Regions from separate parts of the Citrobacter europaeus genome, predicted to be linked through region 1. Evidence: predicted binding sites of a transcription regulator. Region 1 holds the regulator's gene; each other region holds the start of a gene.
What was found. Region 1 encodes LexA, which represses DNA repair genes until DNA is damaged. Its sites were predicted from a motif close to TNCTGTATGTACATACAGNA; they were not measured.
Positions count from the first base shown of each region.

Region 1 (9,897 bases):
CGTTCTTCCCCAGCAGCTATTTCACCTACCAGGAGCCCGGCGTGATGAGTGCCGATCGCCTGGAAGGGGTCATGCGTCTGACGCCTGCGCTGGGCCAGCAAAAACTTTATGTTCTGGTCTTTACTACTGATAAAGATCTCCAGCAGACCACGACTCTGCTTGACCCGGCAAAAGCCTATGCCAAGGGGGTAGGTAACGCGATTCCGGATATCCCTGACCCGATCGCTCGTCATACCACCGACGGCCTGCTGAAACTGAAAGTCAAAACCAGCTCCTCCTCCAGCGTTCTGGTCGGGCCGCTGTTTGGCTCGTCCGGCCCAGGTCCGGTTACGGTTGGTAATACCGCCGCACCAGCGGTGGCTTATGCAGCTCCGGCAGCAGCAGTTGCCGCACCTGCGCCGCAGCCGGTGAAGAAAAGTGAGCCGATGCTGAACGACACGGAAAGCTATTTTAATCAGGGCATTAAGGATGCAGTTGCGAAAGGCGATGTCGATAAAGCGCTGAAGCTGCTTGATGAAGCTGAACGTCTGGGATCCAAATCTGCCCGATCCACCTTTATCAGCAGTGTAAAAGGCAAGGGGTAAACATCTCCCCACATTGTTGATTTTGCAACAACTGGTGCGTCTCCTGGCGCACCTTTTTTTATCCTTCGGTGCTAATTGTTACACTTATGTTGCCCTACCGATCACTTAATTGTGTTTGCTCACCCCGTAATGCCTTTTCTGCGATACAATGCCTTCAGGTTATAAATCGGAGAGTAAGGCATGCCACACCCTGCGTTAACGCAACTGCGTGCGCTGCGTTATTTTGATGCGATCCCGGCGCTGGACGCCCAACTGCTCGACTGGTTGTTACTGGAAGATTCCATGACTAAACGTTTTGAGCAGCAGGGAAAACAGGTCACCGTCACGTTGATTCGCGAAGAATTCGTTGGGCAAAATGAGGTGTCTGAAGAGCTGCCGCTGCTGCCTGAAGAGCCCCGCTATTGGTTACGTGAAATCCTGTTATGCGCGGATGGTGAACCCTGGCTTGCCGGACGGACCGTAGTGCCTGAATCAACCTTGTGCGGTCCTGAACTGGCCTTACAAAACCTGGGGAAAACCCCGCTCGGACGCTACCTGTTTACGTCATCAACATTGACCCGAGATTTTATTGAGATTGGCCGCGATGCAGCGCTGTGGGGGCGTCGTTCCCGCCTGCGGCTGAGCGGTAAGCCGCTGATGCTTACCGAGCTTTTTCTGCCTGCATCGCCGTTGTACTGAGAGGAAGATAAAGATGGAGTGGAGTCTGACGCAGAATAAGCTGTTGGCGTTTCACCGCTTGATGCGTACGGATAAGCCAATCGGCGCCTTACTACTGCTCTGGCCTACGCTGTGGGCATTGTGGGTGGCGACCCCGGGCATGCCGCAACTGTGGATCCTGGCGGTTTTTGTTGCCGGAGTATGGTTAATGCGCGCCGCCGGATGCGTGGTGAATGATTATGCCGACAGGAAATTTGACGGACACGTTAAACGCACCGCAAATCGACCGCTGCCGAGCGGGGCCGTAACCGAGAAAGAAGCCCGAACGCTGTTCATCGTATTGGTGCTGCTGGCCTTCCTGCTGGTTTTAACACTCAACACGATGACCATATTGTTATCCGTTGCGGCGTTAGCATTGGCGTGGGTTTACCCCTTTATGAAGCGCTATACGCATCTGCCGCAGGTGGTGCTGGGGGCGGCGTTTGGCTGGTCGATCCCGATGGCGTTTGCCGCCGTGAGCGAATCCGTACCGCTGAGCTGCTGGCTGATGTTCCTCGCCAATATCCTCTGGGCAGTGGCCTATGATACGCAATATGCCATGGTTGACCGGGATGATGACCTGAAGATAGGCATTAAATCGACCGCGATTCTGTTTGGTAAGAACGACAAGCTGATTATCGGTGTTTTGCAGGTTGGCGTGCTGGTGTTGATGGCGCTGGTGGGTTGGCTAAACGGGTTAGGGCTGGGTTATTACTGGTCTCTGCTGGTGGCGGGCGCGCTGTTTGTCTATCAGCAGAAACTGATCGTCAATCGCGAACGTGATGCCTGTTTTAAAGCGTTTATGAACAATAATTACGTCGGTCTGGTGTTGTTCTTAGGACTGGCGATGAGCTACTGGCATTTTTGAGTTTGGTCTAGTCTGCAAAATAAAAAACCGGTCAGTCATTCCGACCGGTTTTTTTATGCTTACTCGCCTTGTGTAGCGCTCTCGATGGTCAGACGCACATCTGACGTGACCAGTTCGGCCAGCATCTGATAGATCTTCATCGTCTCTTCCGGTTCGGCATCTCCGGTGTCGCTGATGAATCCCTCGTCACGCAGCGTCAGCACCAGGGAGCTGAACACGGCTTTATCGAAGAATTCCGGCGCGTTAATGCCGTGCAGCACGGAGAGGCGTTGCGCCACGGTGCGGCTCTCTTTCTCCAGCGTACCACGGTTGATCGACGGATTGGCGCTCAGCAACCAGAAGGTAATGGCGTAGCGTTGCAACGTCTCGCGAGCGCCTGCCGCCAGCAGCTGTAGCGTACGGGAGCGGGCCGGATTGATATGCAGTTCGTCATCGGTCAGGGTGATAAGTCCCTGGCGCTGCATTTCGCTGGCCAGTTCGTCAATCACTCCGGCAAGTTCATCACGCTCCCAGCGTAAGAACAGCTCCGCTTTCAGCATCGGATACAGCGCATCAATATGCTGCTGTAGCGCGGCGCGTGAAATACGACGATGCTGAGTCACGATGGCTGCCATCAACGAAGGCAGAACCAGCATATGCGCAATGTTGTTGCGGTAGTAGGTCATCAATACCGCCTGCTCGCGCGGCAAAATGATGATGTCGCCGATGGTGTCTTTCTCGACCTCAAACTTGTTCATCTGCAAGGCGTGATCGATCAATTCACTGGCGCTCTGCGCAGGAACTGTAGCATCTGCCGCGTACGGCACATTGCGTAGCAGGCTGAGATAGCAGTCAAGCTGCTCGGTCAGCTGTTCACGGGTCAGAGAGCGCTGGCGGGAAGCCAGTAACGCAGTACAGCACAGGTTCATGGCGTTGGCCGCGCCTGCGTTGTTAATGCGCACCATTAGATCGGCGGCAATGTTATTCACCGTCGGCGTTAGCCAGGCTGGGCGGATAGACTCGATAGGATCAATCGATTCACGCCACTCCGGCACGTGCTGGTTAAGGTAAGTCATCAACGGCATTGGTTCACCAAAGTTGACATAGCCCTGACCCAGATTACGCAGCTTGCTTAAGCCACGCAGCATTTGCGGCAGACTCTCTTTTTCTTTCGTCGCGCCACGCAGCTCTTTGGCGTAGGTGCCTACTTCCATTACGTGCTCATAGCCGATGTAGATCGGTACGAGGGTAATCGGACGCGTTCCGCCACGCAGCATCGCCTGAATAGTCATCGACAGCGTGCCGGTTTTCGGGTCGAGCAAACGACCGGTACGTGAACGGCCACCTTCGACAAAATACTCAACCGAGTAGCCGCGGCTGAACAGTTCGCCCAGGTATTCGCGGAAAACGGTGGAATAGAGCTTGTTACCCTTGAAGGTACGACGAATAAAGAATGCGCCCAGACGGCGGAAAATCGGACCCGCTGGCCAGAAGTTCAGGTTGATACCGGCAGCGATGTGCGGCGGAACCAGACCCTGGTGGTACAGAACGTACGACAGCAGCATATAGTCCATATGGCTGCGGTGGCACGGGACATACACGATTTCGTGCCCATCGTGCGCCAGTTGACGGACACGCTCCGCATTGTGAACGTTAATCCCCTGATACAGCCGGTTCCAGGTAAAGCCCAGAATACGGTCGGTCAGACGGATCATCTCGTAGGAGAAGTTGGCGGCAATCTCTTCCATCAGCGCAATGGCGTTTTGCTGCGCTTTTTCGTGGGAGATTTTTTTACTGCGCGCTTCGTCTTCTACCGCGCGAGCGATAGCTTTTGAGGCCAGCAGCTTATTAAACAGGTCCTGGCGGGCAGGGAGGCGCGGGCCAACTGCGGCCAGACGCTGACGAGCAAAGTGCATGCGCGCCACGCGAGCCAGCTTCTGAGCAATGATCTTATCCGTACCGTGTTCATCCGCCATGCGACGCAAGGAGACTGACGGGGAGAAGCGGACAAAACTGTCGCGTCCCAGCCAGGACACAGCAAAGAATTTCTGTACACCGTTCAGCATGCGCAGCGGCGGATTGACTTCGCCTTTTTCACGCCCTGGCGCACGGCCAAACATCACCGAAACCGGCACCATCTGCACATCCAGGTCTGGATTGCTGCGATGCAGATCGAGATAGTTATGGAACAGCTTGATGGACTCTTCTTTCGGCGTGTAATAGGTGAACACACGCGGGCCGCCGTGAATAAACACGTAGCGCGGCAGCAGAGTTCCGTCTATCTCCAGCGGTTCCAGGGGATCGGGGAGATCGTGCACCAGACATTGGGCACGCAGCGTCAGCAAGTCTGCTTTTGAATTGTACGGTAAGACGTACATAATGGGACGAGAAGTATCGAGTCCCAATTCCGGGGCAGGTTCTGCCGGAATAGACTTGCTTTTTACCAGGACGCTTAATGGTAAATTCAGTAATTTGTAGTAAATTCGTGGCCAGCCGGACATAAACGATGTAAAGCCTCTGGTTAATAATGCAAATGCGCTGCAAGGATATCAGAAAGTTTAGTTAATTTCTGTGGTATCCCGTCATACTTCGCGCTGCTTTGCCACACCCTGAAACAAACGGGGTAACGTTACAATGACATTGACGCTAATAATGTAAAAAGGTTCTTTTTGATGGCCAATAATACCACTGGATTCACCCGAATTATCAAAGCTGCAGGCTATTCCTGGAAAGGTTTTCGCGCCGCATGGATCAATGAGGCGGCATTCCGTCAGGAAAGCGTTGCCGTCCTGTTGGGCGTAGCCATCGCCTGCTGGCTGGACGTCGATGCCATTACCCGCGTGCTGTTGATTGGTTCCGTGATGCTGGTGATGATCGTTGAAATCCTCAACAGTGCGATTGAGGCGGTGGTTGACCGTATTGGCTCTGAGTATCACGAACTTTCCGGTCGGGCAAAAGATATGGGGTCGGCGGCGGTATTGCTGTCTATTTTTGTCGCTCTGATCACCTGGGGCATCCTGTTGTGGTCGCATTTGCGATAAAGATTCCACAACTGCATAAATCTCCTGTTTTTTGTGCAGTTTGCGGTTCCAAAATCACCTTTAGCTGTATATACTCACAGCATAACTGTATATACACCCAGGGGGCGGAATGAAAGCGTTAACGGCCAGGCAGCAAGAGGTGTTTGATCTCATTAGGGATCACATCAGCCAGACAGGTATGCCACCGACGCGTGCGGAGATCGCGCAGCGTTTGGGGTTCCGTTCCCCAAACGCTGCTGAAGAACATCTGAAAGCGCTGGCGCGTAAAGGGGTGCTGGAAATTGTATCCGGTGCATCGCGCGGTATTCGACTGCTGCAGGAAGAAGAAGAAGGGTTACCGCTTGTTGGGCGTGTGGCTGCAGGTGAGCCACTGCTGGCGCAGCAGCACATCGAAGGCCACTACCAGGTCGATCCTTCACTGTTCAAACCGAACGCCGATTTTCTGCTGCGCGTTAGTGGTATGTCGATGAAAGATATCGGTATTATGGACGGTGATTTACTCGCTGTGCATAAAACACAGGACGTGCGTAACGGTCAGGTCGTTGTTGCCCGTATCGATGACGAAGTCACCGTTAAGCGCCTGAAAAAACAGGGCAACAAGGTTGAACTCTTGCCAGAAAACAGCGAATTTAAACCCATCGTTGTCGACCTGCGTGAGCAAAACTTCACTATCGAAGGACTGGCGGTAGGCGTTATTCGTAACGGTGAATGGCTGTAATTTTCTGTTAATGCCCTGTAGGCCGGATAAGACGTTTATGTCGCCATCCGGCAACGTGCCCGATGGCGCTGCGCTTGTTGGGCATGGACAACATTTTTTTCAGTACCTCTAACTTCTTCCAGGCTCTCCTGTATGCCTTTCTTTACCTCTTCTGATAAAGCACTCTGGCACCTCGCCTTACCGATGATCTTTTCCAATATCACCGTTCCCCTGCTGGGACTGGTGGATACCGCTGTGATTGGTCATCTGGATAGCCCAGTCTATCTTGGCGGCGTTGCGGTTGGCGCCACGGCGACCAGTTTTCTCTTTATGTTGCTGCTTTTCCTGCGCATGAGTACCACAGGTCTTACCGCGCAGGCATTTGGCGCGAAAAATCCGCAGGCGCTGGCGCGCGCGCTGGTGCAGCCGCTAATGCTGGCGCTGGGAGCGGGGCTGCTTATCGCACTGTTTCGTACACCGATTATCGATCTGGCTCTGCATATTGTCGGGGGAAGTGAAGCGGTACTGGAGCAGGCCCGACGTTTCCTGGAAATCCGTTGGTTAAGCGCACCCGCGTCTCTGGCGAATCTGGTGCTGCTCGGCTGGCTGCTTGGCGTTCAGTATGCGCGTGCGCCGGTTATCCTGTTGATCGTCGGTAATATTCTCAACATCGTACTCGATTTATGGCTGGTGATGGGCCTGCATATGAACGTGCAGGGAGCGGCGCTGGCGACGGTGATTGCCGAATATGCCACCCTGCTGATTGGCCTGATGATGGTACGTAAAGTCCTGCATATGCGTGGCATTTCACTGGCAATGCTGAAGCAGGCGTGGCGTGGCAACTTCCGTCGTTTGTTGGCGCTCAACCGCGACATCATGCTGCGCTCGCTGCTGCTACAACTCTGTTTTGGCGCTATCACGGTGCTGGGTGCGCGTCTGGGAGGCGATATCATTGCGGTTAATGCCGTTCTGATGACCTTGCTGACTTTTACCGCCTACGCGCTGGACGGATTTGCCTATGCCGTGGAAGCGCATTCGGGTCAGGCCTATGGGGCGCGAGATGGTAGCCAGTTGCTGGATGTCTGGCGGGCGGCCTGTCGACAGTCCGGTATTGTGGCTATTTTGTTTTCGCTGGTTTATGCCCTGTTTGGCGAGCAGATTGTGGCGCTGCTGACCTCGCTGCCGCAGATCCAACTGCTGGCCGATCGCTATCTCTTCTGGCAGGTGGTTTTGCCGCTGGTGGGGGTGTGGTGTTATCTGCTCGACGGGATGTTTATTGGCGCGACGCGGGCTGCAGAAATGCGTAACAGTATGGCCGTTGCCGCAGCGGGATTCGCATTAACGCTGCTCGCTTTACCGTGGCTTGGAAATCATGGTTTGTGGCTGGCATTAAGCGTTTTCCTCACGTTGCGTGGGCTTTCACTGGCCATTATCTGGCGACGCCACTGGCGTAATGGAACCTGGTTCGCCTGAGCAGGATGGTTAAAAATTCCGAATAGTAAATAAAACCCAGAATCCCTGACTACACTTATTCTCACGTCCAGCAAAAACAGCATGTGTCTGGACATGGCACTCTCGCTATTCACAACCTAACGATGAGGACTTGATGATGAATAAAGACGAAGTCGGCGGCAACTGGAAGCAGTTTAAAGGTAAAGTGAAAGAGCAATGGGGCAAACTGACCGATGATGATATGACGGTCATTGAAGGTAAACGTGACCAACTGGTCGGTAAAGTCCAGGAGCGTTACGGTTACGCGAAAGATCAGGCGGAAAAAGAAGTTAATGATTGGGAAAAACGTAATGATTACCGCTGGTAATTAACCCCTCCCTCCTGAGAGTACAAGGATGTACGCTCTCCTCCTTATCTAGCGCCCAACTTTCTTCTTCACCTGAATCGTATGGTCATGCTGGCATTCGCCAGGATGACGGCATGACTCAACCTCCACACAGGCCGGGCACAGCCCGTGGGCTTCAATAACGTTATGCCGCAGGGCAAAGCCCATTTTTGCCGCCAGCGTATGCATGATGTCTTCCACGCCTTCCGCACACTCTTCTTTTACCACGCCACAGCGATCGCAAATGAACATTGCGGAACTGTGGGTTGGCTGATCGAACAGGTGGCAAAGCACATAGCTGTTGGTGGATTCCACCTTATGCACAAACCCTTGTTCCAGCAGAAAGTCGAGCGCACGATACACGGTCGGCGGTTTCGCCTGTGGCTCGGTTTCCCGCAGCAGGTCAAGCAGGTCATAGGCGCTAATTGCGCCTTCCTGCAGGCTCATCAGGCGCAGCACTTCGAGGCGTTGTGGCGTAAGTCGCACGTTGCGTTGCGCACAGAGTTTTTCAGCTTGAGCCAATAACTCCTGCGTAGTGGTTTTGTCCATTTGGCGCCTCGATTTGCGTGGAAGGTTAATCCCTTACTTTAACATGTTCTGCTTAAAACGCCGAGATCCACCGTGGTGTGCTATACCTGACGCATCGCAATACTGGAAAATAAACATGAAAAGACCCGATTGTATTCGCCACTGGCGAGAAGTTGAGGGGGCTGATGACGCCACTTATCCCGACAGCAATGAGTTGTTTTCGATTGGCGCGCCGCTTGCCCGCAAGCTCGGGTTAGGGCGGCTCGGTATTTATCATGAACGCCTGCCGCCGGGGCGGCGCACGTCGTACCCGCACGCTGAAAGCGATGAGGAAGAGTTTATCTATGTGCTGGAAGGATATCCTGAGGCCTGGATTAACGGTTATTTATGGAAGCTGGAACCGGGCGACAGCGTTGGTTTCCCGGCGGGCACCGGCGTGTGTCACACCTTTATCAATAACACCAGTGAAGAGGTGCGTCTGCTGGTCGTAGGTGAAGCGAATAAAAAACATAACCGCATATATTACCCGCTTAACCCTGTCTATGCGGCTACGCGCGAGGATCGCTGGGTCGACCATCCGCCGCAGTTTTTTGGCTCTCATGACGGAAAACCCGGGCGTAAATAGCGCGCGTGGGGGCTACGGAGGGATAACCGCGAGGATGTGGCTCACTATCGTAACGGTCTATGCTATAGTAGCGCCCCTTTTTTAACCGGATGCTTGAATATTCGCCATGCTGCCTGAATCTCAGTCTACCGCTTTTCCCGCTCATCGTTTTTCTATCGCGCCGATGCTCGACTGGACGGACAGACACTGTCGCTATTTTTTGCGCTTACTGTCCAGCCAGACGCTGCTCTATACGGAGATGGTAACTACCGGCGCGATCATTCATGGTAAAGGCGATTATCTGGCGTATAGCGAAGAAGAGCACCCAGTAGCATTACAATTGGGTGGGAGCGATCCGGCAGCACTGGCGCAGTGTGCGAAGCTCGCTGAACAGCGGGGCTATGACGAAATTAACCTCAACGTGGGTTGTCCTTCCGACCGCGTACAGAATGGCATGTTTGGCGCCTGTCTGATGGGGAATGCACAACTGGTCGCCGATTGCGTCAAAGCAATGCGCGACGTGGTGTCGATACCGGTTACGGTGAAAACGCGTATTGGTATTGATGATCAGGACAGCTACGAATTCCTGTGCGATTTCATCAACACGGTATCTGGCAACGGCGAATGTGAGATGTTTATTATTCACGCCCGCAAGGCCTGGCTATCCGGGTTAAGCCCGAAAGAAAACCGCGAGATCCCACCGCTGGATTACGACCGCGTTTATCAGCTAAAGCGTGATTTCCCGCATCTGACGATGTCGATTAACGGCGGCATTAAATCGCTGGAAGAAGCAAAAATTCATCTGCAACATATGGATGGCGTGATGGTGGGGCGTGAAGCTTACCAAAACCCAGGTATTCTGGCGTCCGTTGACCGTGAGATTTTTGCTGCTGCCACCGAAGATGCCGATCCGGTTGCCGTGGTGCGCGCCATGTACCCGTATATTGAGCGTGAACTGAGTAAGGGAACCTATCTGGGGCATGTGACGCGCCATATGCTGGGGCTGTTTCAGGGGATTCCAGGGGCCCGTCAGTGGCGTCGCTATCTGAGCGAAAATGCGCAT
Region 1 is NZ_CP148084.1:4,733,249-4,743,145, reverse strand. Features, by position in the region: gene malM (maltose operon protein MalM) at 1-584, shown strand, start outside; gene ubiC (chorismate lyase) at 765-1,262, shown strand; gene ubiA (4-hydroxybenzoate octaprenyltransferase) at 1,276-2,148, shown strand; gene plsB (glycerol-3-phosphate 1-O-acyltransferase PlsB) at 2,208-4,628, opposite strand; gene WHR59_RS22200 (diacylglycerol kinase) at 4,800-5,168, shown strand; gene lexA (transcriptional repressor LexA) at 5,278-5,886, shown strand; gene dinF (MATE family efflux transporter DinF) at 6,019-7,338, shown strand; gene WHR59_RS22185 (CsbD family protein) at 7,475-7,684, shown strand; gene zur (zinc uptake transcriptional repressor Zur) at 7,733-8,251, opposite strand; gene WHR59_RS22175 (cupin domain-containing protein) at 8,367-8,855, shown strand; gene dusA (tRNA dihydrouridine(20/20a) synthase DusA) at 8,962-9,897, shown strand, end outside.

Region 2 (9,897 bases), 260 kb from region 1:
TTACTGCCACCGGGCAATTAACGTTTATTTCTTCCCGCCGTATTGCGCGAACCACTCCAGCATCCTCTGCCAGCCGTCTTTCGCGGACTCTTCGTGATAGCTCGGGCGATAATCGGCGTTAAAAGCATGTCCGGCATCGGGATACACTACGATTTCCGCTTTTGCATTGGCGGCGCGCAGCGCCTGACGCATTGTTTCAACGGTATCTTGCGGAATACTGGTGTCCTGGCCGCCATACAGTCCCAGAACGGGGGCGTTAAGATCGGTCGCGATATCAACGGGATGTTTCGGCGAGTTGAGGGTTTTATCACCTACCAGCTTGCCGTACCACGCCACCGCCGCTTTTAACTGCGGATTATGTGCGGCATACAGCCAGGTGATGCGTCCACCCCAGCAGAATCCGGTGATCATCAACTGGTGGGCATCTCCTCCATTTCGCGATGCCCAACTGGCGACATGATCCAAATCGGCCAATACCTGAGAGTCAGGCACTTTGGCGACAAGACCGCTGAGTAGCGTAGGGATATCGGCAAAGTCATTGGGATCGCCTTCGCGAAAATAGAGTTCTGGTGCGATAGCCAGATACCCTTCCAGAGCCAGACGGCGGCAAACGTCACGAATGTGTTCATGAATGCCAAAAATTTCCTGCACGACAATAACCACGGGCAGGGGGCCATCGGTCTGTTTTGGTCGTGCGTGATACGCTGGCATATCATCGCCTTGTGACGGTATGGACGTTACCCCGGCGATAATTGCGTTATCCGGAGTGTGGACCGTGGTAGACGTCGGTGGAGATACAGCAGGTGCAAAGCCAGATTGTCGTGTTGTCATGGTATTCTCCGTACCCTTAAATATTCAGCCAAAAAGCGCATTGTTAACTATAGACACATGCAACGAACCACATTGCCTTAAACGGTCTATCTTTTGTGCAAGGCTTCCTTACATCGCATCATTTATGTGATATGCGTCACTATTATATGGTAATTGAATGCAATTGATTTACATCATAGTGATGGCTGTCACGAAAATATGTTTATGCCTTCGGTAAAGTGTGTTTTTGCTTCTTCTGACAAAACCGATTCACAGAGGAGTTTTTATGTCTAAGTCTGATGTTTTTCATCTCGGCCTCACTAAGAACGATTTACAAGGGGCTACGCTTGCTATCGTCCCTGGCGACCCGGAGCGTGTGGAAAAGATCGCCGCGCTGATGGATAAGCCGGTTAAACTGGCATCTCATCGCGAGTTCACTACCTGGCGTGCTGAGCTGGATGGTAAAGCCGTGATCGTGTGCTCTACCGGTATCGGCGGCCCGTCCACCTCTATTGCCGTAGAAGAACTGGCACAACTGGGCATTCGTACCTTCCTGCGTATCGGTACGACTGGCGCTATCCAGCCGCATATCAACGTGGGTGATGTACTGGTTACCACTGCATCTGTTCGTCTGGACGGTGCAAGCCTGCATTTCGCGCCAATGGAATTCCCGGCCGTTGCGGACTTCGAGTGCACCACCGCGCTAGTGGAAGCAGCGAAATCTATCGGCGCTACCACTCACGTGGGCGTTACCGCGTCTTCTGACACCTTCTATCCGGGACAGGAGCGTTATGACACCTTCTCTGGTCGCGTCGTGAGCCGTTTCAAAGGCTCAATGGAAGAGTGGCAGTCTATGGGCGTCATGAACTACGAAATGGAATCTGCGACGTTGCTGACCATGTGCGCAAGCCAGGGTCTGCGTGCCGGTATGGTTGCGGGTGTTATCGTGAACCGTACTCAGCAAGAGATCCCTAATGCGGAAACGATGAAACAAACGGAAAGCCACGCGGTGAAAATCGTGGTGGAAGCCGCGCGTCGTTTACTGTAATTCTCCCGTCTATTCAAAAAGGCCGACGCGTTCGGCCTTTTTATTTTGCGTAGTGCCTCGCAGGAAATTCCTTTTAAACTGGACGTTTATACAGCACAATTCTATTTTGTGCGGGTAAGCCGTTGCTGTAAGGGGAGCGTTGTGGATATTTCAATTATGATGAGTGCCGTGCTGGCGTTAGCCGCAGGGTTGTTGGTGGGATGGCTCGCAACAAAAGCGCACGCCGACAGGATCCGTGCCGACCTCATCGAAGAGCGACGTGAAATAGATATTGCGCTAAGCGCCGCCCGCCAGCAGCTTTCTCAGGAAGCTCACTGGCGTGATGAGTGCGAACTCCTCAATAACGAATTGCGCAGCCTGCACAGCATCAACACCTCTCTCGAAGCCGATCTCCGTGAAGTCACCACCCGGCTGGAAGCGACGCAGCAGCATGCGGAAGATAAAATCCGCCAGATGATCAACAGCGAACAGCGGCTGAGCGAACAGTTTGAAAATCTGGCGAACCGTATTTTTGAGCACAGTAACCGTCGCGTAGATGAGCAAAACCGGCAAAGTCTGAACAGCCTGCTGGCACCGCTTCGCGAACAACTGGACGGTTTTCGACGTCAGGTTCAGGATAGCTTTGGTAAAGAGGCGCAGGAGCGCCATACCCTGGCGCACGAAATTCGTAATCTACAGCAACTGAACGCGCAGATGGCGCAGGAAGCGGTAAACCTGACGCGGGCATTAAAAGGCGATAACAAAACGCAGGGCAACTGGGGTGAGGTCGTACTCACGCGGGTGCTTGAGGCTTCTGGTCTGCGCGAAGGCTATGAATACGAAACCCAGGTCAGTATCGAGAACGACGCCCGTTCGCGGATGCAGCCTGATGTCATCGTCCGGCTGCCGCAGGGTAAAGATGTGGTGATCGATGCGAAAATGACGCTGGTCGCCTATGAACGCTATTTTAACGCTGAAGATGAATACACCCGCGAGAGCGCGTTGCAGGAGCACATTGCCTCGGTGCGAAACCATATTCGTTTGCTGGGGCGCAAAGACTATCAGCAGCTCCCGGGGCTGCGCACGCTTGACTATGTGCTGATGTTTATCCCCGTTGAGCCTGCTTTTTTACTGGCCCTCGACAGACAGCCCGAACTGATTACCGAAGCGCTTAGAAATAACATTATGCTGGTGAGCCCTACCACGCTGTTGGTGGCGTTGCGCACGATCGCCAACCTGTGGCGCTACGAGCATCAGAGTCGTAATGCGCAACAAATTGCCGATCGGGCCAGCAAACTTTATGACAAGATGCGATTGTTTGTGGATGATATGTCGGCAATTGGCCAAAGCCTGGATAAAGCCCAGGATAACTACCGACAGGCGATGAAAAAACTTTCTTCAGGCCGTGGAAACGTCCTGTCGCAGGCAGAAGCGTTTCGCAGTTTAGGTGTAGAAATTAAGCGCGAGATTAATCCTGAGCTGGCTGAACAAGCCACTACGCAGGATGAAGAATACCGCTTGCGCTCGGTCCCTGAGACGCAACAGGATGAACCTTACCCTGATGATGAAGCGGTAAATCAGCAATCAAACTAGTTCGTTTGGGGTAGTTGAACCGGGCAGAAGGGTAGGGCAAATTGGCCCAATCTGTTACACTTCTCGAACATTTTTTGGATGAGCAGGCACTGAGATGGTGGATAATTCACAAGAAACGACGCACTTTGGCTTTCAGACCGTCGCTAAAGAGCAGAAAGCTGACATGGTGGCCCACGTTTTTCATTCTGTGGCGTCTAAATATGACGTTATGAATGACTTAATGTCATTTGGCATTCATCGTTTGTGGAAGCGCTTCACCATTGACTGCAGTGGCGTGCGTCGCGGGCAAACCGTTCTCGATTTGGCGGGCGGTACCGGCGATCTGACGGCAAAATTCTCTCGCATGGTAGGCGAAACCGGCAAAGTTGTGCTGGCGGATATCAATGACTCAATGCTCAAAATGGGACGCGAAAAGCTGCGTAATATCGGCGTAGTGGGTAACGTTGAGTACGTTCAGGCGAACGCGGAAGCACTGCCTTTCCCTGACAACACGTTTGACTGCATCACCATCTCTTTCGGTCTGCGTAACGTAACGGATAAAGACAAAGCATTACGCTCCATGTATCGCGTGTTGAAACCGGGCGGACGCTTACTGGTGCTGGAGTTCTCCAAACCGATTATCGAACCGCTGAGCAAAGCTTACGACGCCTACTCTTTCCATGTTCTGCCACGCATTGGTTCCATGGTGGCAAGCGACGCAGATAGTTATCGCTATTTGGCGGAGTCTATCCGCATGCATCCCGATCAGGACACCTTAAAAGCTATGATGCAAGATGCCGGGTTCGAAAGCGTTGATTATTACAACCTGACGGCAGGTGTCGTTGCGCTGCATCGTGGTTACAAGTTCTGACAGGAGATTGGGGATGCCTTTAAAACCCTTAGTGACCGCCGGCGTTGAAAATTTGCTCAACAGCTTTCTGTACCGTTCTCCTGCGCTTAAGTCAGCCAGAACGCGCTTACAGGGCAAAGTTCTGCGTGTTGAGCTCAAAGGATTTTCAACACCGTTAGTGCTGGTGTTTAGTGAGCGCCAGGTCGATGTGCTGGGGGCATGGGAAGGCGAAGCCGATTGCACCGTAATCACACATGCCAGCGTGTTACCGAAATTACGCGACCGGCAGCAACTAACCACGCTTATCCGCAGCGGTGATCTGGAAGTTCAGGGCGATATCCAGATCGTGCAGAATTTTGTCGCACTGGCCGATCTGGCGGAGTTTGATCCCGCAGAACTGTTAGCGCCCTATACCGGCGATATTGTCGCGGAAGGGGTTAGCAAAGTATTGCGTGGTGGAGCGAAGTTCCTGCGCCATAACATTCAGCGCCAGCAGCGCTATGTTGCCGAAGCGATCACCGAAGAGTGGCGTATGGCTCCGGGTCCGCTTGAGGTTGCATGGTTTGCAGAGGAAACGGCAGCCGTTGAGCGTGCGGTTGAATCCCTGGCTAAACGGCTGGAAAAACTGGAGGCCAAATGACGCCAGGTGAAGTACGGCGCCTTTATTTCATCATACGCACTTTTTTAAGCTACGGCCTTGATGAACTCATCCCCAAAATGCGTATCACGCTGCCGATCCGGTTGTGGCGCTACTCGCTGTTCTGGATGCCCAACCGACATAAAGACAAACCGCTGGGAGAAAGGCTGAGGCTCGCTTTGCAGGAACTCGGCCCGGTGTGGATCAAATTTGGGCAAATGCTCTCTACCCGTCGTGACCTTTTCCCTCCGCACATCGCCGATCAGCTAGCGCTATTGCAGGATCGGGTTGCCCCATTCGATGGGCAAAGAGCCAAAGAACAAATCGAAGAGGCGATGGGTGGGCTACCCGTTGAGGAATGGTTTGATGATTTTGAGATCACGCCGCTGGCATCTGCGTCTATTGCTCAGGTTCACACCGCGCGACTGAAATCGAATGGCAAAGAGGTGGTGATCAAAGTTATTCGCCCGGACATACTGCCGGTAATCAAAGCAGATTTGAAACTGATCTACCGCCTTGCTCGTTGGGTTCCTCGTCTGCTCCCAGATGGCCGCCGCCTGCGACCAACCGAAGTGGTCCGTGAATATGAAAAAACGTTGATTGATGAGCTGAATCTGCTGCGTGAGTCGGCGAACGCAATTCAACTGCGACGTAATTTTGAAGACAGCCCAATGCTGTACATCCCGGAAGTGTACTCCGACTATTGCAGTCAGAATATGATGGTGATGGAGCGCATTTACGGTATTCCCGTTTCAGATGTCACCACGCTTGAGAAGAATGGCACCAATATGAAGCTGCTGGCTGAACGTGGTGTTCAGGTCTTCTTTACTCAGGTATTCCGCGATAGCTTTTTCCATGCGGACATGCACCCTGGGAACATTTTCGTGAGTTATGAGCACCCTGAAAACCCGAAATACATTGGTATTGATTGTGGGATTGTGGGGTCTTTAAACAAAGAAGATAAGCGTTACCTGGCTGAAAACTTCATCGCGTTCTTTAACCGCGACTACCGCAAAGTTGCTGAACTGCACGTTGATTCTGGCTGGGTTCCGCCGGATACCAACGTAGAAGAGTTTGAATTCGCCATTCGTACCGTGTGCGAACCGATTTTTGAAAAACCGCTGGCGGAGATTTCCTTTGGTCATGTGCTGTTGAATCTGTTCAACACTGCGCGCCGATTCAACATGGAAGTTCAGCCTCAACTGGTCTTACTACAGAAGACGTTGCTGTACGTTGAAGGCGTCGGACGACAGCTCTACCCGCAGTTAGATTTATGGAAAACGGCCAAGCCTTTCCTCGAGTCCTGGATCAAAGATCAGGTCGGTATTCCGGCGCTTGTCAGAGCATTTAAAGAAAAAGCACCGTTCTGGGTCGAAAAAATGCCAGAAATACCTGAACTGGTGTATGACAGTTTGCGCCAGGGCAAATATTTACAGCACAGTGTTGATAAGATTGCCCGCGAGCTTCACGCGAATCATGTACGCCAGGGACAATCCCGTTATTTATTGGGCATTGGCGCAACATTGTTGCTAAGTGGAACATTCCTGCTGGTAAGCCGTCCTGAGTGGGGGCTTATGCCGGGTTGGTTAATGGCAGGCGGCGTCTTAGCCTGGTTGATCGGCTGGCGCAAAATGCGCTGAATTTTTCATCGCCCAAGGCAGGTCGTGTAACGTATACTACGGCCTTATTAATTCATCATCTATGACAGAGGAACATGTATGGGTGGTATCAGTATTTGGCAGTTGTTGATCATTGCCGTCATCGTTGTACTGCTATTTGGCACCAAGAAACTCGGCTCCATCGGTTCCGATCTTGGCGCGTCGATTAAAGGCTTTAAAAAAGCGATGGGTGATGATGAGCCTAAGCAAGATAAAACCAGCCAGGACGCTGATTTTACTGCTAAATCCATCACCGATAAGCAGGGCGAAGTGAAAAAGGAAGACGCCAAAAGCCAAGATAAAGAGCAGGTATAATCCGTGTTTGATATCGGTTTTAGCGAACTGTTATTGGTGTTCGTTATCGGCCTCATCGTCCTGGGGCCGCAACGATTACCCGTAGCGGTAAAAACGGTTGCTGGCTGGGTTCGTGCTTTGCGTTCCCTGGCGACTACTGTTCAGAATGAACTGACCCAGGAGCTTAAGCTTCAGGAGTTTCAGGACAGCCTGAAGAAAGTAGAGAAAGCGAGCCTGACAAATCTGACCCCGGAGCTGAAAGCCTCAATGGATGAGCTGCGTGAAGCGGCAGAGTCGATGAAGCGTTCTTACAGCGTGCACGATCCTGAGAAAGCGAGCGATGAAGCGCACACTATCCATAACCCGGTAGTGAAAGAAGCGGAAGCGCAGCGAGAAGGGGTTACCCCTGCCGCCGCAGAAAACCAGGCCAGTTCGCCGGAGCAAAAACCGGAATCCACGGGTGCTAAAACGCCAGAGCCAACGGAAAACACTTCCGCAACGTTAATGGATGCAGATAAGAAAGCTGCCGCACCTGTTGTCGAATCCTCCCCCTCGTCGAGTGATAAACCGTAAACATGGCTGTAGAAGATACCCAACCGCTCATTACGCATCTTATTGAACTGCGTAAGCGACTCCTGAACTGCATTATTGCGGTAATCGTGATCTTTCTGGCGTTGGTTTACTTTGCCAACGACATTTACCATATGGTTGCGGCGCCGCTGATTAAACAGATGCCGCAGGGTGCAACGATGATCGCCACCGATGTGGCCTCGCCGTTCTTTACCCCAATAAAGTTGACCTTCATGGTGTCGCTGATCCTGTCAGCGCCAGTGATCCTCTACCAGGTGTGGGCATTTATTGCGCCTGCTTTGTATAAACATGAACGTCGACTGGTTGTGCCGCTGCTGGTTTCCAGTTCGTTGTTGTTCTACATCGGCATGGCATTTGCCTATTTTGTCGTCTTTCCGTTGGCGTTTGGTTTTCTGGCCAACACGGCTCCGCAAGGCGTGCAGGTATCGACGGACATTGCCAGCTATCTCAGTTTCGTAATGGCGCTGTTTATGGCTTTCGGTGTCTCTTTTGAGGTTCCGGTCGCCATCGTGCTGCTATGCTGGATGGGCATTACGACGCCTGATGATTTACGCAAGAAACGCCCTTACGTTGTGGTGGGCGCATTTGTCGTCGGGATGCTACTGACCCCGCCAGATGTCTTCTCGCAAACGCTGTTGGCGATACCGATGTACTGCCTGTTCGAGGTGGGGGTTTTCTTCTCTCGTTTCTATGTCGGTAAGCGACGTACGCGAGATGAGGACAACGAGGCTGAAGAAGCAAAAGAAGCCGAAACCACCGAGAAAACTGAAGAATAAACTCAACCGCCCGTCAGGGCGGTTGTCATATGGGAGGAAGCATGTTTGATATTGGCGTTAATTTAACCAGTTCACAATTTGCAAAAGACCGGGATGAGGTCGTGGCGCGGGCCTTTGCTGCGGGCGTAAACGGTATGCTTCTGACCGGAACAAACCTGCACGAAAGTCAGCAGGCTTTAAAGCTGGCGCAGCATTATCCACATTGCTGGTCTACGGCTGGCGTGCACCCGCATGACAGCAGCCAATGGCAATCCTCAACGGAAGACGAGATTATCGCGCTGGCAAACCAGTCGAAGGTGGTTGCAATTGGTGAGTGCGGCCTGGATTTCAATCGAAATTTCTCCACGCCGCAGGAGCAAGAACGTGCTTTTGAGGCGCAGCTGCGCATTGCTGCTGAACTGCAGATGCCGATTTTCATGCATTGTCGGGACGCCCATGAGCGTTTTCTGACGTTGCTGGAACCGTGGCTGGACAGCCTGCCTAGCGCGGTGCTGCACTGTTTCACCGGCTCGCGCCAGGAGATGCAGGACTGCGTGGACCGAGGGCTTTATATTGGTATCACCGGGTGGGTCTGTGATGAGCGCCGGGGAATGGAACTGCGTGAGCTGCTGCCGTTTATTCCGGTAGAACGACTGCTGGTAGAAACCGATGCGCCTTATCTACTCCCTCGCGACTTAACGCCTAAGCCGACGTCACGACGCAATGAACCGGCGCACCTGCCGCATATTCTTGAGCGTATTGCCCACTGGCGCGGGGAAGATCCTCAATGGCTGTCAGCCACCATTGATGCCAACGTCAGAACGCTGTTCGAAGTGACCTTCTAACCGCCTTATATTTTTCGAAAACCGGTGTTTTTCACGCTCTGCTTAATCTCTTTATTCAACAGGTTAAGCAGTAGCATGGAACGCGCTTCGCCATCCGGTTCGGTGAAGATCGCTTTTAGCCCTTCAAACGCCCCTTCAGTGATAATCACACTGTCCCCAGGCTGCGGCGTTTGCGGATCCACAATACCTTCAGGCTTGTAGATAGAAAGCTGGTGAATAACGGGAGAAGGGACAGTTGCAGGCGTCGCGCCAAAACGGACGAAATGGCTGACACCACGCGTGGCGTTGATGGTGGTGGTGTGGATCACTTCCGGGTCGAACTCGACAAACATGTAATTAGGGAATAGTGGTTCACTGACTGTGGTACGTTTACCGCGCACTATTTTTTCCAGGGTGATCATAGGCGTCAGGCAGTTCACCGCCTGCCTTTCCAGGTGTTCCTGGGCTCGCTGAAGTTGCCCACGTTTGCAGTACAGTAAATACCAGGATTGCATAATAACTCTTATCCGCTTGTTCTGAGCGCCAGCATAGCAAAAGCCATGAGTTAAGTTAATTATACCCGCCTCAAAGCAGGCTGAAACCCAATGGGTATATACTCCCGGGGCTTATATGTATCGCCAGAGTTCACGCTAATTTAACAAAAATACAGCATCGCAATGATGAACGCCGTATAATGAAGCGCTTACGAAGAGGCCACAATGGACGCCATGAAATATCACGATTTACGCGACTTCCTGACGCTGCTTGAACAGCAGGGCGAGCTCAAACGCATTTCGCTTGAGGTGGATCCCCACCTGGAAATTACTGAAATTGCCGATCGCACTCTGCGTGCCGGTGGGCCTGCGTTATTGTTTGAGA
Region 2 is NZ_CP148084.1:4,996,016-5,005,912, reverse strand. Features, by position in the region: gene WHR59_RS23440 (dienelactone hydrolase family protein) at 25-831, opposite strand; gene udp (uridine phosphorylase) at 1,097-1,858, shown strand; gene rmuC (DNA recombination protein RmuC) at 2,000-3,430, shown strand; gene ubiE (bifunctional demethylmenaquinone methyltransferase/2-methoxy-6-polyprenyl-1,4-benzoquinol methylase UbiE) at 3,525-4,280, shown strand; gene ubiJ (ubiquinone biosynthesis protein UbiJ) at 4,294-4,899, shown strand; gene ubiB (ubiquinone biosynthesis regulatory protein kinase UbiB) at 4,896-6,536, shown strand; gene tatA (Sec-independent protein translocase subunit TatA) at 6,615-6,869, shown strand; gene tatB (Sec-independent protein translocase protein TatB) at 6,873-7,421, shown strand; gene tatC (Sec-independent protein translocase subunit TatC) at 7,424-8,215, shown strand; gene tatD (3'-5' ssDNA/RNA exonuclease TatD) at 8,257-9,039, shown strand; gene rfaH (transcription/translation regulatory transformer protein RfaH) at 9,045-9,533, opposite strand; gene ubiD (4-hydroxy-3-polyprenylbenzoate decarboxylase) at 9,738-9,897, shown strand, end outside.
Region 2: the regulator LexA is predicted to act here: its motif matches at 1,935-1,954, upstream of rmuC (DNA recombination protein RmuC).

Region 3 (9,897 bases), 1.3 Mb from region 1:
AAATTGCCAGCAGCGGAGTCAAATTCGCCTGCTTGCGCGCGCCATTATAGCTGGGAATGACAATCGGCATGGGTTTCGCTACCGGCGGAGTCAGGCGAATGGTGTGGTTTTGCATCGCTTCGTAAAAGCCCAGCATCTCCGCTTCGCCTTCGCCTTTAATACGTAGCGCAATCAGTACCCCGCCCATTTCAAGGTCAGGTACGTCGCCGTTCATCATATGGGTATACAATCCGCGAGCAGTATCCTTATCCAGGTCACGCGCGTGATTTTTTCCTCGCCCAATCTCTTTAATGATTTTGCGGTAATCCATCGTTAACTCCTTGCCTGTTGCTCGCGTCGTTAACGCCGACGGCGGCGTGTGGGTTTCGCTTTTTCTTTTGGTTTTACTATAACGTCTGGCACAGCAGGTTGCTCTATCGGAAATATGGGTAACGCATTCAGTAAACGCTTGCCATAGTTTTTGGTCAATAAACGCTTATCATAAATAACCACTTCTCCCCAGCAACTATGGCTACGGATGAGTCGCCCTACCTGCTGGATCAAATTGAACGACGCCGCGGGCAGGCTCTGCACCTCGAAGGGGTAGCGGTTCAGGCTTTTCAACCACTCGCCCTCGGTGATCACCACCGGGCTGTCGATAGGCGGAAAAGCAATTTTGTGAATATGCACCTGAGTCAGCAGGTCGCCTTTCAAGTCCAGACCTTCGGCAAAAGATTGCAGCCCAACCAGCACGCTACGCTCGCCGTTGGTCACCCGCTTGCGGTGCAGCTCCACCAGACGATAGCGCGGCTGGTCGCCCTGAACCAGCAACAGTAGGCGCAGATCGGTAACGTGCTCCAGAAAACGCTGCATCGCCCGGCCGCTGGCAAAGAGTACCAACATCCCCTGATGCTTCTTGCTTTCCAGCTGTTCGCGGAAATAGGCGGCCATTTCCGCGATATGCTGCTCTTCGTTTTCAATTAGCGGTTCGTAGCGCATCTGCGGAATGACGATTCTGCCCTGTTCAACGTGATTAAACGGTGAATCCAGCGCAACAAACCGGTCCCCTGCTTTTTCCTTCAGGCCGCTCATTTCCTGCAGACGCGAGAAGCTGTTGAGCGAGCGTAGCGTGGCGGAAGTGACAATAATATGCGGTACGCTGCGCCACAGCAGTCGTTCGAGCTGATCGCTCACGCGGATCCCCACGCAGTGAAACCAGACGTGGATCTGCCCGTCACGCACCTCGCGCGTCGCCCATTTACTCACCGGCGCGCCCGATGATTGCGCGAGCGATGCCAGCCGCCACAATTTGCTTTGTGCCTCAAACATGCCCAGCGCCCGATTCATCTGCAAAATAACCCGATGCAGACGCACAACATCGTGAGTGCCGGTTTTTTCGCTGAGATCGTTGAGGAACAGTTCGGCCAGACCGCGCAGCATTTCCGTTAGTTTTGCCAGACGCTGACAAATCTCCATCACTTCCGCAGGTAGCTCCCCCATCGCGAAGCGGTGTTCCGCTTCCTGGGTAGCCGGCATGTACAGATTAAGAATGTTATTGAGCGAGGAAATCAGCTCATACAGTTCCTCACAGTGACCATTCAGACGCTCGGCATTCGCCAACGGAGGCGTGGTTTTTGGCCGAAACTGCTCCAGGCAGGTAGCCACTAATTTGCAAAACAGATCCAACTGCAGTCGGTACCAGGGGGCGCTGATTTCTGCGCTCATCTCCAGCGCATCGCGCGCGACGTCGGGCAAATGGTGGCCTTCATCAAGCACCAATAGCAGGTTTTTCGGCTCCGGCAAAACGGCTTCGCTTTCCATGGCCGCCATCACCAGCGCGTGGTTGGCAACCACCACTTCGGCTTCCTGAATCTCCCTGCGGGCAACAAAAAAAGGGCATTCACGATAGTAGTGACAGTTACGGTTCAGGCAGCTGGCTTTATCAGTGCTCAGGCGTTGCCAGAGTCCGTCGTCGATAGCGATATCGGTGTGATCGCGCAGCCCGTCCCACTTGTAGCTGTCGAGATCGCCTTTTAGCCTGGCGCAGCGCTTTTGTTCTTCCTGGTTATTGGGCGTCAGGTCGTCGTCGAGAAAGGCCAGTAGATCCTGCTGATTGGGTTCGGTACTGGCCAGCGCCGCTAAGTTACGCGGACAGACATAGCGTCCGCGACCAAACGCGGCGGTAAAACGCAGGTCAGGGATAATTTTGCGTAGCAGCGGTAAATCTTTGCTGTAGATCTGATCCTGCAAAGCGACGTTGGCGGTACTAACCACCAGCGTTTTTTGTTCTTCACGCGCTATGGCAATACCGGGAATCAGATAAGACAGAGTTTTCCCCACCCCGGTCGGCGCTTCAATCGCCAGATGTCGCCCTTCTTCCCCGGAGAGTGTTTTCGCAACGTCAGCAATCATCTGCCGCTGCGGCGCACGGGGGATAAAGTCGGGGATCTGTTCCTGAAGCGCCTTATACCAGGCGGCGATTTGCGCTTTTAACGCAGCCGTTAGTGCCATGAGAAAACCTGAAGTACTGTATAAACAGCCACTATTGTGGCACATTTCAGTCGTTGAATGTACCTTTTTCCCCCATTCTGGAAAGCGCTTCGCAGCTTTGACTTAAATTTCCGGATGGCGGCTTACATGCTATCCGGCCTACAGCCAGGTTCATTGCAGGCCGAATAAACGTGTCGATTAATTAATAGTACCCCAGCAGCTTCCACCACAGCATGCCCACGGCAAAAATGATGATCACATTTGCCGTCACCACGCAGAGGTTAATCTTGTAAAAGCGCGGTCGTTCAAAATAGCCCTGGGCAAAATAAATAGGGCCAGGTCCGCCGCCATACTCGGTATTCCCCCACATCAGGTTACTAAAGATACCGAAGCAAATAGCGACCATCATCGGCGGCGCACCTGCAGCGATCGCCGTGGCCGCGAAAGGGGCATACAGCGCAGCCACGTGCCCGGTAGCCGTAGCAAAGAGATAATGGACGTAAATGTAAAGGATCCCCAGGACAATAAAGGACTCGATCGCGCCAAACCCTTGAATACCGCTGCCTAGCTTTACGGTCATCCATTTAATAAAGCCCAGATCGGCAAGTCCGGTCGCCAGACTAATTATGACGCTAAACCAGATTACCGTATCCCATGCCGCATGGTCATTAAGCAGGCTTTTCCAGCTAACGGCACCCGAGGCGAACAGATAAGCAGCCAGCCCCAGTCCGACAGATGTGGCAGACAATCCAGTAATCAAGCTAGTGCCCCAGCCAACCAGCGCCAGCACAAACCCAAATGCAACCTTTTTCTCATTGCTGCTCATCGAACCGAGTTCACCGAGCGCCTGTTTACCCATCGCTTTTGCCTCTGGCGTACGCTTAAGCTCGGGATCCAATAACTTGTAAACCAGAAGTGGCATCAGGCAGAAACAGACCATCGCAGGGACCACTGCGGAAATAAACCATCCGCCCCAGGTTATCTCTATACCCAATGACGATTTAGCCAGACTGGCTACCAGCGGATTCGCCGCCATCCCGGTGAGGAAAATCGCCCCGGTAATCGGCGTAAACTGGAAGCACACCATGGTTAAGAAATCGCCAATGCGCTTGCCAGTAACCCCTGGTGCGGAACCCAATACATCATTGATGGAACGAGTGATGGGAAAAATAATGCCCCCGGACCGCGCGGTTACTGACGGCATTGCCGGGGCCATAATCAGATCGGAAACCCCCAGTGAGTAAGCGATACCCAGGCTGCTACCACCAAAGAGCGATAACATTTTATACGCGATACGTTTCCCCAGTCCTGACGTTACAAACCCCAGAGACAAGACGTAAGCACAGAAAATGAGCCATACCGTACCGGACGCAAACCCTGACAGCGCCTTTGCCTCTGGTAATGTTTTGGTGAAAATAACCACACAAAGTGCAACCAACATCACCGCCCCCGAAGGGAGCGGCTGAGTAAGAATGGCGGCAATGGTCGCGGCAAATATCGCGAACATATGCCAGGCCTGAGGCGTCAGACCATCAGGTACGGGATAAAACCAAACGATCGCGCCTATCGCCAGCGGTATCAGGAACGACAGAATGGATTTTCCCGTGACAGAATTCGTTGACATAAAAATATCCTTATTCCGTTAGCCCGAGAAAGTTCATTTCCGCGACATATATCTTGCTAATACCTGATCCACCATCGCCGGTGCCATTCCAAGGTAATTTGCCGGGTCGGTCAGTTTTTCAATCAACTGTGGGTCCAGTCGTTCAGAGACAGAGGGCATCGCATTCAGCACATCAGCCAATCGCCCACCCTGTTCGTTGACGATACGGCAGGCGTCGTACACCACGTCATGTGCATCCTGACGACCAATGTACGGGGCCAATCCCATCATGACTGCCTCAGCCACAATCAATCCGTTGGTCATACCGAGGTTACGTTTCATCGCCGCTTCATCGACCACCAGCCCCGCCAGCATAAAATTGGCCTGATGCAACGCCCCCGCGCTGAGAACGAAACTTTCCGGGATAGCAATCCATTCGGCATGCCACGGCCCGGTTGCACGCTCCAGATCTTGTACCATCGCATCAAGCATCAACCCTGCCTGTTGGCGAACACCTTTGGCACACGCCAGCATCAGCTCGCTGGAAATAGGGTTGCGTTTCTGCGGCATGGTACTGCTGGCGCCACGCCCTTTAACAAACGGCTCATACAGCTCACCAAACTCGTTAGCTGCCAGCAGCATTACGTCGTAGGCAATCTTACCCAGCGACCCGGTAATCACCGCTAACAGGTTCACCGCTTCGGCAAAACCATCACGCGCGACGTGCCAGGTGGAGGTTGGAACATTCAGACCAAGCTCTTCCATCATCGCTTTTTGTACCGCCAACCCTTTATCCCCCAGCGATGCCAGCGTACCGGCCGCCCCCGCAAATTCGCCAACCAATACACGAGGACGCGCCTGGGTAAGACGTTCCGCGTGGCGTTCAAACATATCCAGCCAGATGGCCGCTTTGTAACCGAATGTCACCGGCAAAGCCTGTTGTAAATGGGTTCTCCCGGCCATCGGCGTATCACGGTAGCGGCGTGAAAGATCGGCCAGCGTGGCGCGGAGTTTGTCCATATCGGATTCAATGAGCGCAAAAGCATCACGAATTTGCAGGACCACTGCGGTGTCCATAATGTCCTGAGTGGTTGCCCCCCAGTGCACATAACCGCCGGACTCGCCAGCCTGTTTAGAAATCTGGTGGACCAGCGGTAGGATCGGATAACCCACAATTTCGGTTTCATGGCGCAATAAATCAAAATCGAGCGTGTCGGCATTACATTTTTCAGCAATTTCCACCGCAGCAGCCTCGGGTATCACACCGCAGCGTGCCTGGGCTTTGGCTAATGCCACTTCCACTTCCACGTATTTGCGCACCAGTTCGCGATCGTCAAACACCGCGCGCATCGCCGGTGTACCGAAAGAATCCCTGAACAGAACAGAATCAAGTACATTCGAAGCCATAAATCCCCCTGGAAAATCTGATAATGATAAGATGCGTGTTTACGGCAGTTTGTTGAATGCCCAAACGCCGCCACAATGTCCAGACATAACAAAATGTCCGTACATTTAAATGTACGGACATTTATAGTATTCATAAGAAATGTAGGGAATAGTCCGTACAAATTTTCGTGATAAAGATCACTAATATTTTGATGAAACTGCGATGAAAGAATCTCTGTACAAGCGAATAGCACGTGAACTGGCGCAGCAAATTGCGGTGGGAAGCTTCGCCCCCGGCTCGCTGTTTCCTACGGAAATGGAACTGTGCGAAACATGGCAGGTCAGCCGCCACACCATGCGTGAGGCGTTAAGGGAATTATCAGAGCAAGGTCTGATTTCACGGCGTAAAGGTGCGGGTACTCGCGTTTGCGAACCTAAGGCGAACGGCGTCAATCACCCGCTATCGCATCTTGAGGATCTGTTGCTGCTGGCCAAAAACAATCTGCGCGTCATCAAGAAAATCGATGAGATTGTGGCGGACATAGAGTTGTCCCAGATGATTGGCTGCCCGCCAGGTTCTCGATGGCTGCACATTGCCAGCACTCGCGAAGATGCGCACAACCCCGACGCGCCAATCTGCTGGACGGACAGCTATGCCAGCACGGATTACGCCAAGTTGCGCACGTACATCCGTGACGATCCACACTCATTAATCAGCGATTTGATCGAAACGCATTACGGTATCAAAAGTCATGAGGTGCATCAGACCATTACGGCTGTCGGAGTGCCCAAAAAGGTGGCAAAGATTCTCAATGTAGCGCCTGATTCGCCAGCGATGAGAATTGTGCGTCGTTATCTGGACAGGGACGGGAAAGTATTTGAGACGACGATTTCGATTCACCCGGCAGGACGATATACCTGCTCGATCGTGCTGAAATCGCAAAGTTCGGGGGAGTGATTGACCTATCCGGCCTACACAGTGTGTAGACCGGATAGCGTGTTTATACAGCCATACAGTAAGGGAATTACTGCGCTGTAGACGGTTTGCGCGGACGGCGCGGTGGACGAGGCTTGTCGCCTGCCGGTTTGCCTTCGCCGCTACGCGGTTTCGCTTTTGGCGCACCGCCATCCTGACGACGCGGCTGTTGGCCACGCCCTGCTCCACCCTGACCACGGCCGCCGCCGCCACGCTGCTGGCGACCATTCTGGATCGGCTCGGCTTTGATGGACGGGTCTGGCTCATAGCCTGGCGTTGCAATACGCGGGATCTCTTTTTTCAGCAGCTTCTCGATGTCGCGCAACAGCTTATGTTCATCGACGCACACCAGAGACAACGCTTCGCCAGTAGCGGCCGCACGACCGGTACGACCAATACGGTGCACGTAATCTTCCGGGACGTTTGGCAACTCGTAGTTCACCACATGCGGCAATTCTTCAATGTCCAGGCCGCGCGCGGCAATGTCGGTCGCCACCAGCACGCGAATATCACCGGATTTAAAATCAGCCAGCGCACGCGTACGCGCTCCCTGAGATTTGTTACCGTGGATCGCCGCGCTGCGGATACCGTCTTTATTCAGCTGTTCCGCCAGATGGTTCGCACCGTGTTTGGTACGGGTAAACACCAGCACCTGCTGCCAGTTGCCCTGACCTATCATCTGCGACAACAGTTCGCGTTTACGCTTCTTATCTACGAAATGAACGTGCTGAGTCACCTGCTCGGACGCGGTATTACGACGCGCCACTTCGATTTCCAGCGGATTGTGCAGCAGCTTTTCGGCCAGCGACTTGATATCGTCAGAGAACGTTGCTGAGAACAGCAGGTTCTGACGTTTTGCCGGCAATTTCGCCAGAACGCGACGAATGTCGTGAATAAAGCCCATATCCAGCATGCGGTCAGCTTCATCCAGCACCAGGATTTCAACCTGATCCAGTTTCACCGCATTCTGGTGCTCCAGATCGAGCAAACGACCCGGAGTGGCAATCAGCACATCCACGCCGCCACGCAGCTTCATCATCTGCGGGTTAATACTGACGCCGCCGAAGACCACCAGCGAGCGAATATTCAGATACTTACTGTAATCACGGACGTTTTCGCCAATCTGGGCTGCCAGTTCGCGGGTTGGCGTAAGGATCAGCGCACGAACCGGACGACGGCTTTTACCATGCGGCTGATGAGTAATCAGGTGCTGCAACAGCGGCAGGGTAAAACCTGCCGTTTTCCCCGTGCCAGTCTGGGCGCTGGCCATCAGATCGCGGCCCTCCAGCACGGCAGGGATCGCCTGCTGCTGAATAGGGGTAGGTTCACGGTAACCCTGCTCGGCAACGGCACGTAAAATATCAGGGTTTAAACCAAGGGAATCAAAAGACATAACAACTCCGAACCACCCTGACCGTTACCGGTGTCGTTTTCAGGGAGATACATATAATAGAGATGACAAAAACCACAATGTCATGAAGGGGCGGAGTGTAGCAGTTTTTGTGATGTGCCGCATAAATTATCCCTGTGCAGGAAAATAACGGTCTGGGCTGGACAAGGTTGCACATCAGTCATAATCTTAATCAATCGATTGATTAAGATTAGAGTTGGGCCATGAATACACCCACCATGACAACCAAAGGTGAACAGGCGAAAAATCAGCTCATTGCCGCCGCGCTGGCGCAGTTTGGCGAGTATGGTCTGCATGCCACCACGCGCGATATCGCCGCGCAGGCCGGGCAAAATATTGCGGCCATCACCTACTATTTTGGATCAAAAGAGGATTTATATCTCGCCTGCGCCCAGTGGATTGCAGATTTTATCGGCTCACAGTTTCGCCCGCACGCTGAAGAAGCCGAGCGTCTGTTTGCGCAGCCGGAGCCTGATCGCGGCGCGATGCGCGAACTGATCCTGCGCGCCTGCAAAAATATGATCATGCTGTTAACTCAGGACGACACCGTTAACCTGAGCAAATTTATCTCGCGTGAACAGCTTTCCCCCACCGCGGCTTATCAACTGGTGCACGACCAGGTTATCAATCCGCTGCATACACACCTGACACGCCTGATTGCCGCCTATACCGGCGGCGATGCCAACGATACCCAAATGATTCTGCACACCCACGCCATACTCGGCGAAGTGCTGGCTTTTCGTCTGGGGAAAGAAACCATTCTGTTGCGTACGGGCTGGTCACAATTTGATGAGGATAAAACCGCGCTGATTGACCAAACGATCACCTGTCACATCGATCTTATTCTGCAAGGTTTAACGCAAAGGAGTCTGGAGTCATGAAAAAACCTGTCGTTCTCGGGCTGGTCATCGCGGCCCTCGTTGCCGTGATTGCCGGTGGAACGTGGTGGTATCAAAGCCGGCAAGATAACGGCCTGACGCTGTACGGCAATGTCGACATCCGTAGCGTCAACCTGAGTTTTCGCGTCGGCGGCAGGCTGGCCTCGCTGGCTGTTGACGAAGGCGATGCGATTACCGCCGGTCAGGTGCTGGGCGAACTGGATCGCGCGCCGTATGAAAACGCATTAATGCAGGCAAAAGCCAATGTTGCCGCTGCGCAGGCGCAATACGATCTGATGCTGGCAGGATATCGCGAAGAAGAGATCGCGCAAACCGCGGCGGCTGTCAAACAGGCGCAGGCGGCCTATGATTACGCGCAGAACTTTTACAATCGGCAGGTAGGATTGTGGAAAAGCCGCACCATTTCCGCCAACGATCTGGAAAACGCCCGTTCATCACGGGATCAGGCGCTGGCCTCACTGAAATCCGCGCAGGATAAGCTCACGCAATATCGCAGCGGTAATCGTGTACAGGACATCGAACAGGCAAAAGCCGCGCTCGAACAGGCCCAGGCCGAGCTGGCGCAGGCAGCGCTTAATTTGCATGACACCACGCTGACCTCGCCGTCAGATGGCACGCTTCTCACCCGTGCGGTTGAACCCGGCAGCATGCTGAACGAAGGGGGCACGGTACTGACGCTGTCGCTCACGCGTCCGGTATGGGTTCGCGCCTACGTTGACGAACGAAATCTGAGCCAGGCGCAGCCAGGACGAGAAATCCAGCTCTATACCGATGGTCGCCCGGACAAACCGTATCACGGTAAAATCGGCTTCGTATCCCCTACCGCCGAGTTTACGCCGAAAACGGTTGAGACCCCTGACCTGCGCACCGACCTGGTTTATCGACTGCGAATTGTCGTCACCGACGCGGACGATGCGCTACGCCAGGGAATGCCGGTAACAATTAAGTTTGCCGATGAGGCACGGCATGAATGACGCCGTCATTACGCTTAAAGGGCTGACGAAAAACTTTGCCGGAATGGAAAAACCGGCCGTCGCCCCACTCGACTGCACCGTCCATGCGGGCTACGTGACCGGACTTGTCGGACCCGACGGCGCGGGCAAAACTACGCTGATGCGAATGCTGGCAGGGTTGTTAAAACCCGATGCCGGAA
Region 3 is NZ_CP148084.1:3,400,495-3,410,391, forward strand. Features, by position in the region: gene ybiB (DNA-binding protein YbiB) at 1-310, opposite strand, end outside; gene dinG (ATP-dependent DNA helicase DinG) at 340-2,490, opposite strand; gene WHR59_RS16100 (DASS family sodium-coupled anion symporter) at 2,672-4,093, opposite strand; gene WHR59_RS16105 (class-II fumarase/aspartase family protein) at 4,127-5,479, opposite strand; gene WHR59_RS16110 (GntR family transcriptional regulator) at 5,682-6,416, shown strand; gene rhlE (ATP-dependent RNA helicase RhlE) at 6,484-7,827, opposite strand; gene cecR (transcriptional regulator CecR) at 8,049-8,726, shown strand; gene hlyD (secretion protein HlyD) at 8,723-9,718, shown strand; gene WHR59_RS16130 (ATP-binding cassette domain-containing protein) at 9,711-9,897, shown strand, end outside.
Region 3: the regulator LexA is predicted to act here: its motif matches at 2,505-2,524, upstream of dinG (ATP-dependent DNA helicase DinG).